DNA from 2 places in the Paenibacillus sp. FSL H3-0310 genome. Region 2 is predicted to be linked to the other one. Evidence: riboswitches for the same ligand, from Rfam matches in the RefSeq annotation. Region 2 holds a riboswitch; the other holds the start of a gene.
What was found. A riboswitch is a leader RNA that binds a small molecule or an ion and turns the genes downstream of it on or off. The one in region 2 is predicted to bind cyclic di-AMP.

Region 1: it holds a riboswitch for cyclic di-AMP, as region 2 does, so the genes downstream of both, MHH63_RS11625 (APC family permease) here and MHH63_RS23600 (C40 family peptidase) in region 2, are expected to answer to the same signal.

Annotation. Positions count from the first base shown of each region.
Region 1 is NZ_JBBODC010000001.1:2,557,500-2,564,443, reverse strand. It holds gene MHH63_RS11645 (ABC transporter ATP-binding protein) at 1-29, opposite strand, end outside; gene MHH63_RS11640 (FecCD family ABC transporter permease) at 85-1,119, opposite strand; gene MHH63_RS11635 (FecCD family ABC transporter permease) at 1,119-2,174, opposite strand; gene MHH63_RS11630 (iron-hydroxamate ABC transporter substrate-binding protein) at 2,394-3,401, opposite strand; gene MHH63_RS11625 (APC family permease) at 3,605-5,422, opposite strand; cyclic di-AMP (ydaO/yuaA leader) riboswitch at 5,546-5,705, opposite strand; gene MHH63_RS11620 (disulfide oxidoreductase) at 5,900-6,364, opposite strand; gene MHH63_RS11615 (DsbA family protein) at 6,361-6,944, opposite strand, start outside.
Region 2 is NZ_JBBODC010000002.1:943,323-950,266, forward strand. It holds gene MHH63_RS23575 (transglycosylase domain-containing protein) at 1-13, shown strand, start outside; gene MHH63_RS23580 (AbrB/MazE/SpoVT family DNA-binding domain-containing protein) at 218-691, shown strand; gene MHH63_RS23585 (YwhD family protein) at 771-1,277, opposite strand; gene MHH63_RS23590 (M1 family metallopeptidase) at 1,381-3,387, shown strand; gene MHH63_RS23595 (hypothetical protein) at 3,399-4,229, shown strand; cyclic di-AMP (ydaO/yuaA leader) riboswitch at 4,448-4,586, shown strand; gene MHH63_RS23600 (C40 family peptidase) at 4,644-5,072, shown strand; cyclic di-AMP (ydaO/yuaA leader) riboswitch at 5,435-5,577, shown strand; gene MHH63_RS23605 (C40 family peptidase) at 5,583-6,074, shown strand; gene MHH63_RS23610 (GNAT family N-acetyltransferase) at 6,264-6,749, shown strand; gene MHH63_RS23615 (c-type cytochrome) at 6,877-6,944, shown strand, end outside.

The sequences.
Region 1 (6,944 bases), on a different contig from region 2:
AATTCTTCTGTATTCAAACGTTCTGACATGATCTACAACTCCCTTAAAAGTTTTATGGAGCTATGCTCCTAAGTATGAACTAATTTACGCTTTAGACTTGGCGAGTAAATATAAAAAGTAAGGTGCGCCAATAATCGCAACCACAATGCCAGTCGGAACTTCCGCAGGTTGCAGCACCCATCTGCCGATGGTATCAGCGGTAATCATAAGAAGCGCCCCTGTCAAAGCACTAGCAGGTAATAACACTTGATGGCGGGGTCCCACGAGCCTGCGAGCCAGGTGTGGTGCTATCAGGCCGACGAAGCCAATACCTCCGCTTACCGCGACGCAGGAGCCGGCAAGCGCTACGGCTGTTACCAGAAGGAGAATACGTTCCTTCTCCACACGCATTCCTAGACCTAATGAAGTATGGTCCCCTAGATTCAATACATTTAGAACCCGGGCTTTATAGAAGGCGAACGGTAACAGAATCGCGATCCAAGGCAGCAAAGCAAGGACGAATCTCCAATCCCCACCCCATATTTTCCCGGCGATCCAAGTAGCTACAAATTGATAATTATTAGGATCAAGCCTAAGTGCCAATACAAGCTGGCAAGCATTGATTCCTGCAGCGACCGCAATCCCGATAAGGATCAGCCTTGTAGGAGACAGACCATCTGCCTTCCGGTAGGCAAGAATATAGATTAAAGCTGCGGTCAGGCCAGCCCCACCAAGCGCTAGGAGAGGCAAGACAAATACCGGAGCTGCTGTTGTAGCCGGAAAAAACGAGATAAAAATGATTACCGCAAAACCTGCACCAGCACTTATGCCCAGCGTAGCCGGTTCAGCGAGTGCATTACGTGCGAGACTTTGTAGAATACAGCCCGATACTGCAAAGCCCGCTCCAACTAACAATGAAATTACGATGCGGGGTAATCTGAAATCAAATAAAATAAGCTTTTGCTGATGTGTTCCATCACCCATGAGTGTATGTAATACCTCTAGTGGGGATAGACGCATAAACCCTGTATTCATACTGACTATAAACACAACGACGATCAGTATAGCAAGGAGCGCTAACACCGTTAAGGCGCGTGTGCGGCGTTCTTTTTCATCTGGAGTAAGGGTTAATTTGGGCATTACAGCTCCCCCTTCCGCTTACTCGCTAAATAAATAAAGAACGGTACGCCGATGATGGCAATTAAAGCTCCTAGCGGTGTCTCATAAGGTGCATTTATCATTCTTGCGGCAATATCTGCAAAGATAATCAATAAGCTCCCTAGAACTGCCGAGCAAGGGATAATCCAGCGGTAGTCCACTCCAACGAAATAACGTGTAACATGTGGAATAATTAGTCCTATAAAAGCAATCGGGCCAACCGTTGAAACCGCGCTTCCAGCTAAGATAACCACAACAATCATACATGCCAATTGAACTATCCTTGTCCGCTGCCCCAGACCAACCGCTACTTCTCTTCCTAAGCTGAGCAATGTGACGGATCGTGATAACATCATTGCTGCAATTAAGGCTACGGCCACCCAAGGGAATATAATCTTGATCTGAGTCCAGCTAGCTCCACCCATCCCACCAGCTAACCAGAAGGCTATGTCCTGAGATAAGTTGAAAAGAATAGCTACTCCCTGACTAATAGCAACCAATAAAGCACTAACAGCCGAACCTGCTAATGTCAATCGCAAGGGGGTCAGGCCATTAAAAGAAAGCGAACCGATTCCGAATACGATAAAAGAGGCCACAGCGGCACCGATAAAGCAATACAACATTAGTGAAGTGAATGAGAGTGAGGGTGCAAAAGCAAATACTATGGCCAGCGCTACCCCTGCTCCTGCATTCAAGCCTAACAGCCCTGAATCCGCAAGCGGGTTTCTTGTCATCCCCTGCATGATAGCCCCTGCTACTGCGAAGCAAGCACCGACTAAGGCGCCAGCAATAGCACGTGGAAATCGCAGTTCTCTAATTACCTGATGTTTTTGTAAATCTGGATTGAAATGAAATATAGCTTCCCATACCGTAGCTAACTTGATATCTGCTGCACCTACTGAGACCGAAAGTGCCAATCCGAAGGCAATGGCAGCAAGTCCAAAAATAAGAATACCAATGGCAGCTGCCGGTCGGGTATGTAGAGCTTTTTTGGGTTCATTTTTAATACGATTTGCGAAATCTGAGGGTGAAACCATGAGTCGTCTCCTTATTCAATAGTTACAATGGTTTATATGATAACAACAATCATTCTCATTATCGCAAAAATATTTATGTTGTACAATTGCAGGATCGATTTTTCCGTACTATGGGTTGGTTTATAAAAAAATGGTGCAGATCTTTGTATCCCGAGATACTTGATCTGCACGCTCTTCCCCACCGAAATGATCAGTCTCATTCATGGTGAATTACGACTTTTATTTCACAAGACTTTTTAGCACATCGTCAATGATTTTTCTGCCAGCGTTCGCACCACTGTAAAGCCAGCTGCTTGTTGAGCTCATTTCATGCACATTTCCAGCTTTTACAGCTGGGATGCCCTTCCAGATTGCACTATCTAGGATCTCCAAACCCTCAGTCTTATCACTATTTACAAGGAAAATATGATCTGCGGTCAGCTCAGAAAGCTTCTCTAGTGAGATCGGATTCCAAGTTGCTCTTGTTCCTACTGGGATCTCTGTTACTAAGTTAGGCAGCGTTACGCCAAGGTCTGTATATAATACAGCTCCACTGCTGCGGGTTTCGTCTACAATATAGAAGTTTTTTTGCACCAACCATAAAATAGCCGCGGACTCTTGTCCAATAGCTCCTGCAAGCTGTTCTTTCGCAGCCGCTGCTTTAACATCATAATCTTTAATGGCTTTTTCTGCTTCAGGGGTTTTGTTCAAAATCTCACCCATCTTGAGCAACGATTTGCGCCAATCTTGATTTAGTTCATCCCCAATTACATAAGTGGGTGCAATCTTATTCAACTGATCGTAAATCCCGTTCTGAACAGAAGACTCCGATGGGATGATAATAAGATCCGGAGCAAAGCTGGTTACAGCCTCTAACGGAAGGTCGTAACTAATTGTAGGAACATCCTTCAATTCAGTGGCCAGATAATCCTGAACGCCGTTTGTAACTGACCATTGAGCTACTGGAGTTACACCCAGAGTTACCAAAGAGTCTTCCAAATATGAACCCAGAACGCGCTGTGGATTAGCCGGAATCGTTACTTTATGACCCATTGCATCTGTTAACGTCTTAGGTGCAGCAGGTGCCTCTGTAGATTCTGCTGTAGGCGCTGTTGTAGGCGCTGTTCCTGCATTTGATGAGCTTTCAGCATTATTATTACCACAAGCGGAAAGTATTAGCGTCATCACTATTAGTCCGCTCATCGTCACTTTCATGCTTCCTGATCTTTTTCTGTTAAGCCAAAACATTAAAAACCCTCCTATATGTAACTGCTTTGATATTCAAAGGTGACCTTTACCTCTGCTTCACTTTTAAATGATATTGATTCTCATTCTCTGTGTCAACATATAAATTTCAAATTCTGTGGATTTGCAACAATTTCCTTCATATAAAATACAAAAGAGGTTATATTCCGAACGTTCCGGATATAACCTCATCTTTAATCTTCTACTTATTTATTTAAATGATACGGGACAGTCGCTACTACAACGTCCTTTTGATTCATTAGATACGAGCGGATTAAAAAGCTGGTCTGATTATGAAGCACGGCTTGCCACCAATGTTTGGTAATAAACTGTGGAATCAGAATCGTGATGTGATCCGTCGCAGCGGTCTTCCACTCTACCGTATCGATAAACTTCACTAACGGACGAATGATACTACGATATCTGGAACGAAGAACAATCAGGCGTACACCTGGATTCCATTCCTCCCACCGTTGCTCCATCTTATGAATGTCTTCTTCATCAAAGCCTACATACACAGCAACAACATTATCTGTTAGAGACTTCGCATAGCTGATGGAATGTAATACAGCACGTGTAACCCCTGCAACAGGAACAACTACAGTACTTCCTTTAATTACAGGTTTATCAGTAGCCGGACATATACGCAGTTGATCCGCAGTATTCAAATAATGCTTATGAATACGGTGGAACACGAACATTACAGCAGGTAAGAAAATGAATGCCATCCATACGCTCGAGAATTTAGTAATGATAAATATAAGCGTAATCGTCAATGTAGTCAGCATACCGATGGTATTTACTACAAATCTTTTCACCCATCCAGCGGGTCTTGTTTTGATCCAATGCACCATCATCCCCAGTTGGGATAAGGTAAAAGGAATGAACACGCCTACCGCATATAGTGGAATCAAACCTTCCGTATTCCCATGGAATGCAGTCACAAGTATGATAGACATAACTCCTAGAAAAATAATGCCGTTTGAGAAGCCCAGGCGGTCACCACGGACCATAAATGCATGTGGCAGATATTTATCTTTTGCAAACATAAAGGCGAGCAGCGGAAACGCTGAATATGCTGTATTAGCTGCCAAGAACAAAATCACTGCTGTAATCCCTTGAATGAAAAAGTACAATCCGCCACGGCCAAAGGTCGATTCAGCGATCTGAGAGACAACCGTAGCCTTTTCATCTGGCACAATACCATACCAATATGCCAGCACAGTGATTCCGGTAAACATAAAGCCAAGGATAAGTCCCATGATCATTAGCGTCTTGGCTGCATTTTTCTCAGCCGGTGCCTTAAAGTTTGGGATCGCATTAGATACGGCCTCAACCCCCGTTAGGGCTGAACAACCAGAGCTAAACGCTTTTAATAGTAGAAACAAACTTACATTAGATACGGCGCTGCCTATTTCAGGAACATTCGCATGCGCGCCACCCATTGCATATTTAACGATACCGGAGATAATCAGAACAACAATCGAAACCACAAACAAATACACTGGAATTGCGATAAATGAAGCCGATTCAGTCACTCCGCGAAGATTAATGATTGTTAATAAAACGATAACAGATACAGCGATGAGAACAGTATGATTATGAAGACTTGGAAAAGCCGATGTGATCGCATCCGTCCCTGCCGAGGCACTAACCGCTACGGTAAGAATGTAATCCACCAATAATGAACCCCCAGCGAGCAGCCCTGTCGGAATACCAAGATTACTCTTGGCTACGATATAAGCTCCGCCTCCTTGCGGATAAGCAAAAATCGTCTGCCGATAGGATAAAATCAGGATGGCCAGCAGGCCCAATACGGCTAATGCAATTGGCAGGGAATACCAGATGGCAGTAAACCCGGCAGCCACTAGTACAATCAGAATTTGTTCCGTTCCGTAGGCTACAGACGAGAGCGCATCAGAAGACAGAACAGCCAGTGCTTTAACCTTGGATAACTTTTCATGATCGAGTTCATTCGACTTCATCGGACGTCCGATCAATAGTCGTTTTACCTTGCTTACCATGGTGGATACAGTTCCTTTCTTTGGGAGCTGAAACGGAATTTCCGTGCGCTGTTTTCATCGGTGGATTTCATAAATGCAGACACAAAATAAGCATACGGAAATGATCCGCATGCTTATGCATGGTCATTTTCCCACCTTGCTTACGAGGTTAGCTGGCGGATTCGGGCTGTGGTTATAGCCCTACGGTAGAGGTCTGTTCGACCCGGTTCCGATTCACCCCATTGGCATGAATGCCAAGTTTGGTTCCCCCGTTTTTCCTAAGAAAATTCAGCGCATATTCAACTTCTCACAAGGTCTAATATTAGTCTACAAAGTGCCTACAGTAAAGCGTTGAAAAAAATGAAAAAAGAATGAAAAAACATCCAATAAGCTCAAATATAGCGTCTTATTGGATGCTCTCTTTCATTATCTTCAATTATCCCTCTAGCCCGTGATTTTAATACCTTTTCAGCTTTTTTGTACCTTCCAAAGTAAAAACTAAAATCCTAAGCTCTCCTCAGCATCTACTTCAATCACTTCTTCTTCCCTACGTCCATACCAAAGAAGGAGACTTATTAGAGCAAAAGCGATTAAAGCTAACAAAGGAATCGTTATAAATCCGAAGTAGTTCAAGTAATCTTTATTACAAGGAACACCAACTGTACAAGGTAGAACTTTACTTAACGCTGGAATCTTCTGTTCCGCATAATGATAGATTGAGATACTGCCACCAATCAAACTTAATGGAAGCACATAAGGAATGATGCGCTTATCTCCACGGAAAGTGGCAATTCCCAACAAAAATAACTGCGGATACATAAAAATCCGCTGAAACCAGCAAAGCTTACAAGGTTCATACTTCAAGACTTCACTTAAATACAAGCTACCAGCTACAGCAACCAAAGAGACGAACCAGGCCAGATAGAGGCAGTTACGCTTGCAAAAAGATAGGAATTTTGTCACTTTGCCTCCACTGCTTTTGCGGCGGTGTTAATTTCAGATGTAATCGCTTCAATATCGAAAGGTTCAGCCGTTTTCACTCCATTAATGTAGAGCGAAGGCGTAGTTGTCACGCCTGAGTCAGTTGCCAACTGAATGTCTTTCTTCAGCTCATCTGCATAAGTTTTCTCTTGGATGTCTTTACGCAACAGATCGTAATCGATCGCTAATTTCTCTTTTTCAGCAAGGCTTACCAAGAAATCCTCAGTCGCCCATTCCACGCTCTCATCCCCTTGCTGCGCATACACAGCATCATAGAACTTCCAGAATTCATCCTTATTCTGATGGTATACAGACAATGCAGCTAGTGAAGCTGTCTCAGAGTCAGGACCAACGAAAGCCATATTTACAAAGTAAAGAGCTGCTTTTCCCTCGTTGACAAAATCTTGAACAATTTTCGGTTTCATGGAGCCAGCAAATTGGGAACAAGCTGGACATTTGAAATCACCAAATTCAACAAGCTTAACAGGTGCATCCTCATTACCAATCCTAGGTAGCTCACTGTAATTGAATTCTACCGGTTCTCCTGTAGAGACATTCTTTG
Region 2 (6,944 bases):
GTGGTTGAATTAGCCTCTTCATTTATATTGAAGGGGTTTTTCTTTTTTATAAGTTATATATTGTAGTAACAACAGAATTTCCAAATTCAAATATCACTTATCACATAAGGGATGTAACCGTTTTATTTATTATGCTTACCCCATTCTCTTAACTCTCAATTACTGCTATAATAGTTATTAGAAACCAAAATAAATTGATGTAAATGAGGGACATGGGATGAAGGATACAGGCATGATCCGGAGTTTAGACAGTCTTGGGAGAATTGTGGTTCCCGCAGAAATCCGTATGACGCGTAATATCGACATTGGTGATCCTATCGAATTTTTTGTTTTAGACGAAAAAATCATCGTCCTTAGGAAGTACACCTCGACAGAGTGTACATTTTGCAGAAGCCACGACCATGTCACCTACTATAAAGAGCAGTTTATTTGTAGCAGCTGTCTAAAAGAAATTGTCGATCCTGAACGCATGTCTCAATTGCCAGAGTCACGTGAGGATTTTGTTGTTGAGGCACCAGAGCACAACACCAGCATCCGAAAGTCGAAGACAGAGGAAATGTGCCAACGTCTGGAACAAGCTATTGAAGATCATCCCTATGCCAACCAAAAAGAACTTGCAGAAATCCTCGGGATTAGCCAAGCCAGAGTGAGTCAGCTCAAACGCAAGCTTAGCAGTACAAGCAAATCATAAATTAAAAAAGCTTCGACGCTCCTATTTCCGGAGGTCGAAGCTTTTTCTATATCGGATAACCCTTCTGGAGGCTCCTATACTATTCAGTCAGTGCAGCTTTAAGCTCATCTGAGGATGCATTCCACCATGCTTCATTATGAGAGATCAGAAGGGATTTGAGCGCCGACTTCTCAATGGCTCCAAGCCCTGCCACATCGATCTTGCGTTTAAGAGATGCATCCAGCTTATTGACATGCTCGGCAAGAATTTTCCATCCGCGGCGCGCTTCTGTATCAATCCACATTTCACAGGCTGTGATTCCACCATAAAATTGAGCTTCCAATGTACGGTCTACCGCTACCCATACCACCCAAACCTGTCTTCCATTCGGTACATCTTCACGATTCATGGAAAATTTAATTCCTTTTTCCACCTTGCTCTTGGCATGCATGGCACCGATATCAATAACCGCCACATCACCATCAATAATGACAGGTGAAACGTTGTTGAGATCTATAGAGCCTGCTCCAAAGCCTTTATGTTTACTTTTAGCGTTCACAATATTTAAGGCAATCTGTTTCTTGCCCTCCGGTTGTATGTTGTCCACGAGTGCACACCCTTCCTCTTACGAATAATTTAATTTTAGCTAATAATGCGGCGATTGCAAACATATACATCCCGTAGATGCTTGTCACGGGAGGAATCACACTATGAAGTCACTGTCATTAAAGTACATCATCTTTGCGACCCTGGCCATCCTCGCGCTGCTGGGAGGAGGAATATGGGCCTTTTCAGGGGATAGCTCAACAGCTTCTGTTACTAGCTTTGCTTCAAAAGAGGCCAAGTCCTCCAGCGGCACAGCGCCTGCAGCCGTACCACAGCAGGTATTGCCTGAGAGCGCACCCGTCCCGGCAGAGGAGGCTTTAAGCCAGCGGGTAGTCGAGTATCACATTGATGTCCAGCTTGTTCCTGACACAGAAACCTTAAAAGCTTCTGAGACAGTAACCTGGACACACCCCGGAGTAAAGCCAGTAAGTGATTTATATTTTCACATGTATCCAAATGCATTCGCCTCATCAGATACCACCTTTATGAAGGAATCCGGGGGGACGCTCAGAGGCGACAGCATGCCTGAGAACGGCTTCGGAAATATGACGCTGACCGATCTGCGCACGACAGAGGGAACTTCGCTAATGCAAAGAGTGCAATATGTTCAACCTGATGACGGCAATATCAACGATAAGACGCTTCTAAAGGTACATCTTCCTCAGCCTGTTAATGGTGGGGAAAGTGTAACACTTAAGCTTCAGTATGAAGTCCAGCTGCCCAAAATCTTTGCTCGCATGGGTGCTTCAGGTAACTTCGTTATGGCTGGGCAATGGTTCCCTAAGCTTAGTGTATACGAGCCTAAGGGCACACGCGGAGTTAAAGAAGAAGGCTGGGACCTGCATCAGTATCACGGGACCTCTGAGTTTTACAGTGATTTTGGCATCTTTAATGTAACGATTGCCGTTCCTTCCAACTATACGGTGGCTGCGACCGGATTTCCTGTAAAAAATGCCAAGCTCAAACAAGATCAAAAAATATATCAGTTCTACGCCGATGATGTCCACGACTTCGCTTGGGCTGCATCCCCTGATTTTACAGTAGCAGAGGAAGCTTTCTCTACGCCGGAAGTGCCTGGAGTACGAATTAAGGTGTATCTCGACCCACTGCACAAAGACTTACAAGAGCGTTACCTTCAAGCTGCCAAGGCTGCCCTGACCTACTTCAGCAAATGGTATGGCCCTTATCCCTACTCTACGCTGTCTATTATCGTCCCACCTAAGGAGGGAAACGGCGCTGGAGGAATGGAATATCCTACCCTTATTACAGCCTTTGGGGCCGCAGATTCTTCGCCAGATACCTCACTTGAAAGAACCGTCATTCATGAGATCGGCCATCAATACTTCTACGGTATGGTAGCCAGCAATGAATTCGAGGAGGCCTGGCTGGATGAAAGCTTTACTTCCTATGCCGAAGACAGACTTATGGAACAAGAATACGGTATCAAGTCTAATTTGCCTTTACAGGCCAGCCTGGTAACTATACCTGAGCCGTTAAATCTGGAAACGTGGAAATATGCAGGGGCGGATTCCTATAGCCGAAATGTTTATATCCGCGGCAAGCTTGTACTTAAAGATATCGAACGCCAGGTAGGTACCAAAGCAATGAACAACATCATGTCCTCCTACGCTCGTAAGTTCCGTTTCCAGCATCCCGCTACGTCAGATTTTCAGAAAGTCGTTGAGAAGGTAACCAAAAAATCATGGCAGGCCTATTTCGATGATTACATTTATGGTGATGGTGCGCCTGACTTCTCAGTAGATACGATTACTTTTAAAAAAAATAACAGCGGCGATGCTCAAAGCTACGAATCATTAGTGAAGATTTCAAATAAAGGGAGCCATTACGTTGATGTTCCCGTGAAATTCACATTCGCCGACAGCTCTTCGGTGCAGCGGGTCTGGAACGGTGAAGGAGCAGAGACTACGTTTCAATTGTTAAGCGATAAGCCTCTTCTCTCTGCTGAGATTGACCCTGAGCATTCCATCTTATTGGAGAGCAAACATTTAAACAACTTTAGGCTGGCGGAAATAGAGCCCAAGACGCTCTCTCGCTGGACGTTAAGTGTAACTAAACTACTTGAAACCGTGCTCGGAACTCTTGTCTGGTGAGGTGAATGATTGTGAGAACATCGATAACCCGCGGCTGGCAAAGCATGAAGGAGCAATTTTATATTTTAATTCTGCTCTTCATCTACCGACTGCTCTGGGGCTACTTTATGTATGGTTTCATCCGATCTGCTATTATTCCAATTCTACTGCGCTATCCAGATAAAGACGCCGGCGGCAGCGGTATGGGCAGACTGTTGTATTATATCGAGGGACAGTTCAGCTTGAATACTGACCCTGCGATACGCACTTGGTTATGGATGCTTCTAGGACTTGTTGTCTTGCGACTTCTGCTTTCTCCTTTCATAAGGGCAGGATTGCTGCATGAGCTGCACCAGGAGCGAAAGGGCGAGCGCGGGTTGTTCTTTTTCCCCGGCATGAAGATCTATGGACTACCTGTCTTAGTCTTTAGCCTAATCGAATGGGTGCTGACCCTGCTGCCGCTTTACTGGCTTGCTCCAAAAATGTACGGGCTGTTCTTATCCTCTTTGTTTAACTACACTTTGTTACTTCATTTAGTACCATACGTATTGGCATGGCTTATATATATTTTTATCGTGCGCCTGTTTCTTCTATATATGCAGTTTGGTTACACCGGCGGTACAGGAATGTTCTCCTCACTGTTCATCTGCTTGCGGTCACTGATTCCTGCTATAGGTGTTTCCATTGTACTTGGTGCGGGAGGCTTGCTCTTACTGCTAGTGTGCGGACTGACGGGTCTGTTCTGTCCCGGCCTGCCGGCACTTATAATACGGCAAATCTCACCACTACCTTCTACGCTCTTAAAAATGTGGGGAATCTCTGCACAATATCATCTATGGTGTAGCAAAGCATTTCCACAATAAATTAACCTTATTTGACGTAATAAAAAGGTCCCAATTCCTGTATTCAGGAGCTGGGACTTTTTCTCATTACGGATAACTTAAGAGTATTTGCAAAATCATAAAAGCTCTGTTACAATAAGTCCTGTGCTATTAGTAACAATTTTGTAATCAATTGAAACGATTCCTACATAACTAAATGTATTTATCGTAAGTGTAACTGTCGAAACGTCATTCTCTTGGTGCTTAACACGCCTAATTCCTTTGCACCGGGAAGTGGGGGAACCATATTTTGGGTGAATTGATCTCGCTTTACAGGGATCATAGGGAATCTTCTACCGAACCCTTAAGCTAACCTCGCAGGCCTTGGAAGGAGTACATCTTTTGAAAAGACATAATTTAAGAAAAAAATGCGTCGCTGCGGCGCTAGGACTTGTAATGGCATTATCTATTGGTGGAGGAAGCGCCTTTGCCGACTCTAAGATGGACACTGTAATCTCAAAGACTATTGGAGTTGCCTATAAAACCGGAGGTACAAGCACTGCCGGATTTGATTGCTCTGGATTTACAAAATATGTATTCAAGAATGTGGGTCTTACTTTACCTCGTACATCAAAAGCTCAATATAGCGTTGGAACTGCTGTATCCAAAAGCAATCTGCGTTCTGGTGATCTAGTGTTCTTTAACACACTTGGCAATGGAGTATCCCATGTCGGCATTTATGTTGGAAACGGAAAATTCGCACAATCGTCCTCTTCGCGTGGAGTGACCATCACTTCACTCAGTCAGGCCTACTGGGCCAATCGTTATGTTGGCGCTAAAAGAGTAATGAGTACTTCAGCTTATCAAGCTGTAGCCTTCGATTGAAACCTTCCTCACAACTATAACCTCATAATTACAACTATATGAACCTGAATCTGATTATTCCCGTAATCAAATTCGGGTTTTTCTTTTTTCCATAATATATTTTTACACTAATAGAGCCCAATTGAAACACGTTTATTTGATAAAAATTGCAATTATATTAAAAATTAGGTCATTATTAACGCTTACATATGCCTTTCTACCGTAAAAATGCCAATTTTTCTGCATTAATATGTTAAAAACGATTGCCAAGCGGCTTTCTGTTTGTTACAATTAGCGCAGTGAGATTTTAGTAACATTTTTGTAATCATTAAGTTGTTATTTACAAAGGTTTTGTCATGTATTGATTACAAGCTAATCCTAATCAACAGTATGAGCCGAGTTTCCTAACTATTAGGAAAACGGGGGAACCAACTTTGGGTGAATTGACCTCCATTATATAGAGGGGTCATAGGGGACCTTCAACCGAACCCTTAAGCTAACCTCGTAGGCATTTGGAAGGGGTATACACTTTTGAAGAAGAAGTTAGCAGCAGCAGTACTAAGCTTTTCCATCATCCTCACCATCGGAGCAGGAAGCGCTTTCGCAGATTCCAAAATGGATAAAGTGATTGACAAGGCCATCGGTACTAAATACGTATCCGGCGGTATATCCACTAACGGATTTGATTGCTCCGGATTTACAATGTATGTGTTTGATAAGATTGGCATTAACCTTCCACACCAATCAGGTTCCCAATATCAAATGGGCACAGCAATCTCCCGTGATGATATAAGAGCCGGAGATCTTGTATTCTTCAATACAAGTGGCAAAGGTGTCTCCCATGTCGGCATTTATGTCGGTGAAGGTAAGTTCGCACACGCTTCTACCTCACGCGGTGTTACGATTAGCTCTCTGAGTGATAGCTACTACGTGAAACGCTACGTTGGTGCTAAGCGCATTATGAGCACAGACGCTTACCAATCGGTTGCTGCTGAATCGGAAGACAATGATGATGTTCAATAAGTAACGTACATAGGCTCTTTTCCAAGGTAACTCTTGGAGGAGAGCTTGTTTTTTTGTCTTATTACTTATTTACCCCTCTCATAATTTGTAAAACATTCCTCTCATATAAAGTTTCTGAGTCGAACCTCCCCCATTTTGTATATAATTAGTAATATAGCAATGTCCTCGTGAAAGGAGATCGTTGACTTTATGATAAATCCCTCGGTAACTTTTCATGTTGTTCCTATGGAGGCAATTCACGGAGAAGCTATTTGTAAGTGGAGCTATACGCCCCCATATAATATTTATGGCTGGATGCCGTGGGAGCAGATGCAGGCTCTTGGCATCGAGTTTGGCGATCCGCAGCTCCGGGAGGAACAATATATCTCCATATTAAATGAACAAGAGGTTTTGTGCGGATTCGCACAGTTGTTCCCGATGGAAGGAGTCGTCCGTTTAGGAGTTGGGATGCGCCCCGATCTATGCGGCCATGGTTTAGGCAAACTATTCGTAGATGCCATCGTCCAGACAGCCTTGAGTCGTTATCCTGATCGAGAGATAGATCTAGAAGTCCTGACCTGGAACCAACGCGCCATTCGAACTTATCAAAAATGTGGATTTACGATTACAGATACGTATGAACGCCGCACACCTACAGGAGACAAACCTTTTTATTGCATGGTCTATGACAAATGATATTAAATACCAGATATTTCATAAGAATGATTGTATTCTCGTTCATTTTTTTGTCACAAACCCTATGATAACGCTTCACCATAAGCTATAATGTAGGGAGCAGCTTACATAGAAGGGACGAATTGGGATGCAGAAATGGATCATGAGCGGTTTGTTTTTTGCCGCCTGTGCCTTTGCGGTAGTACTCATGTTTAC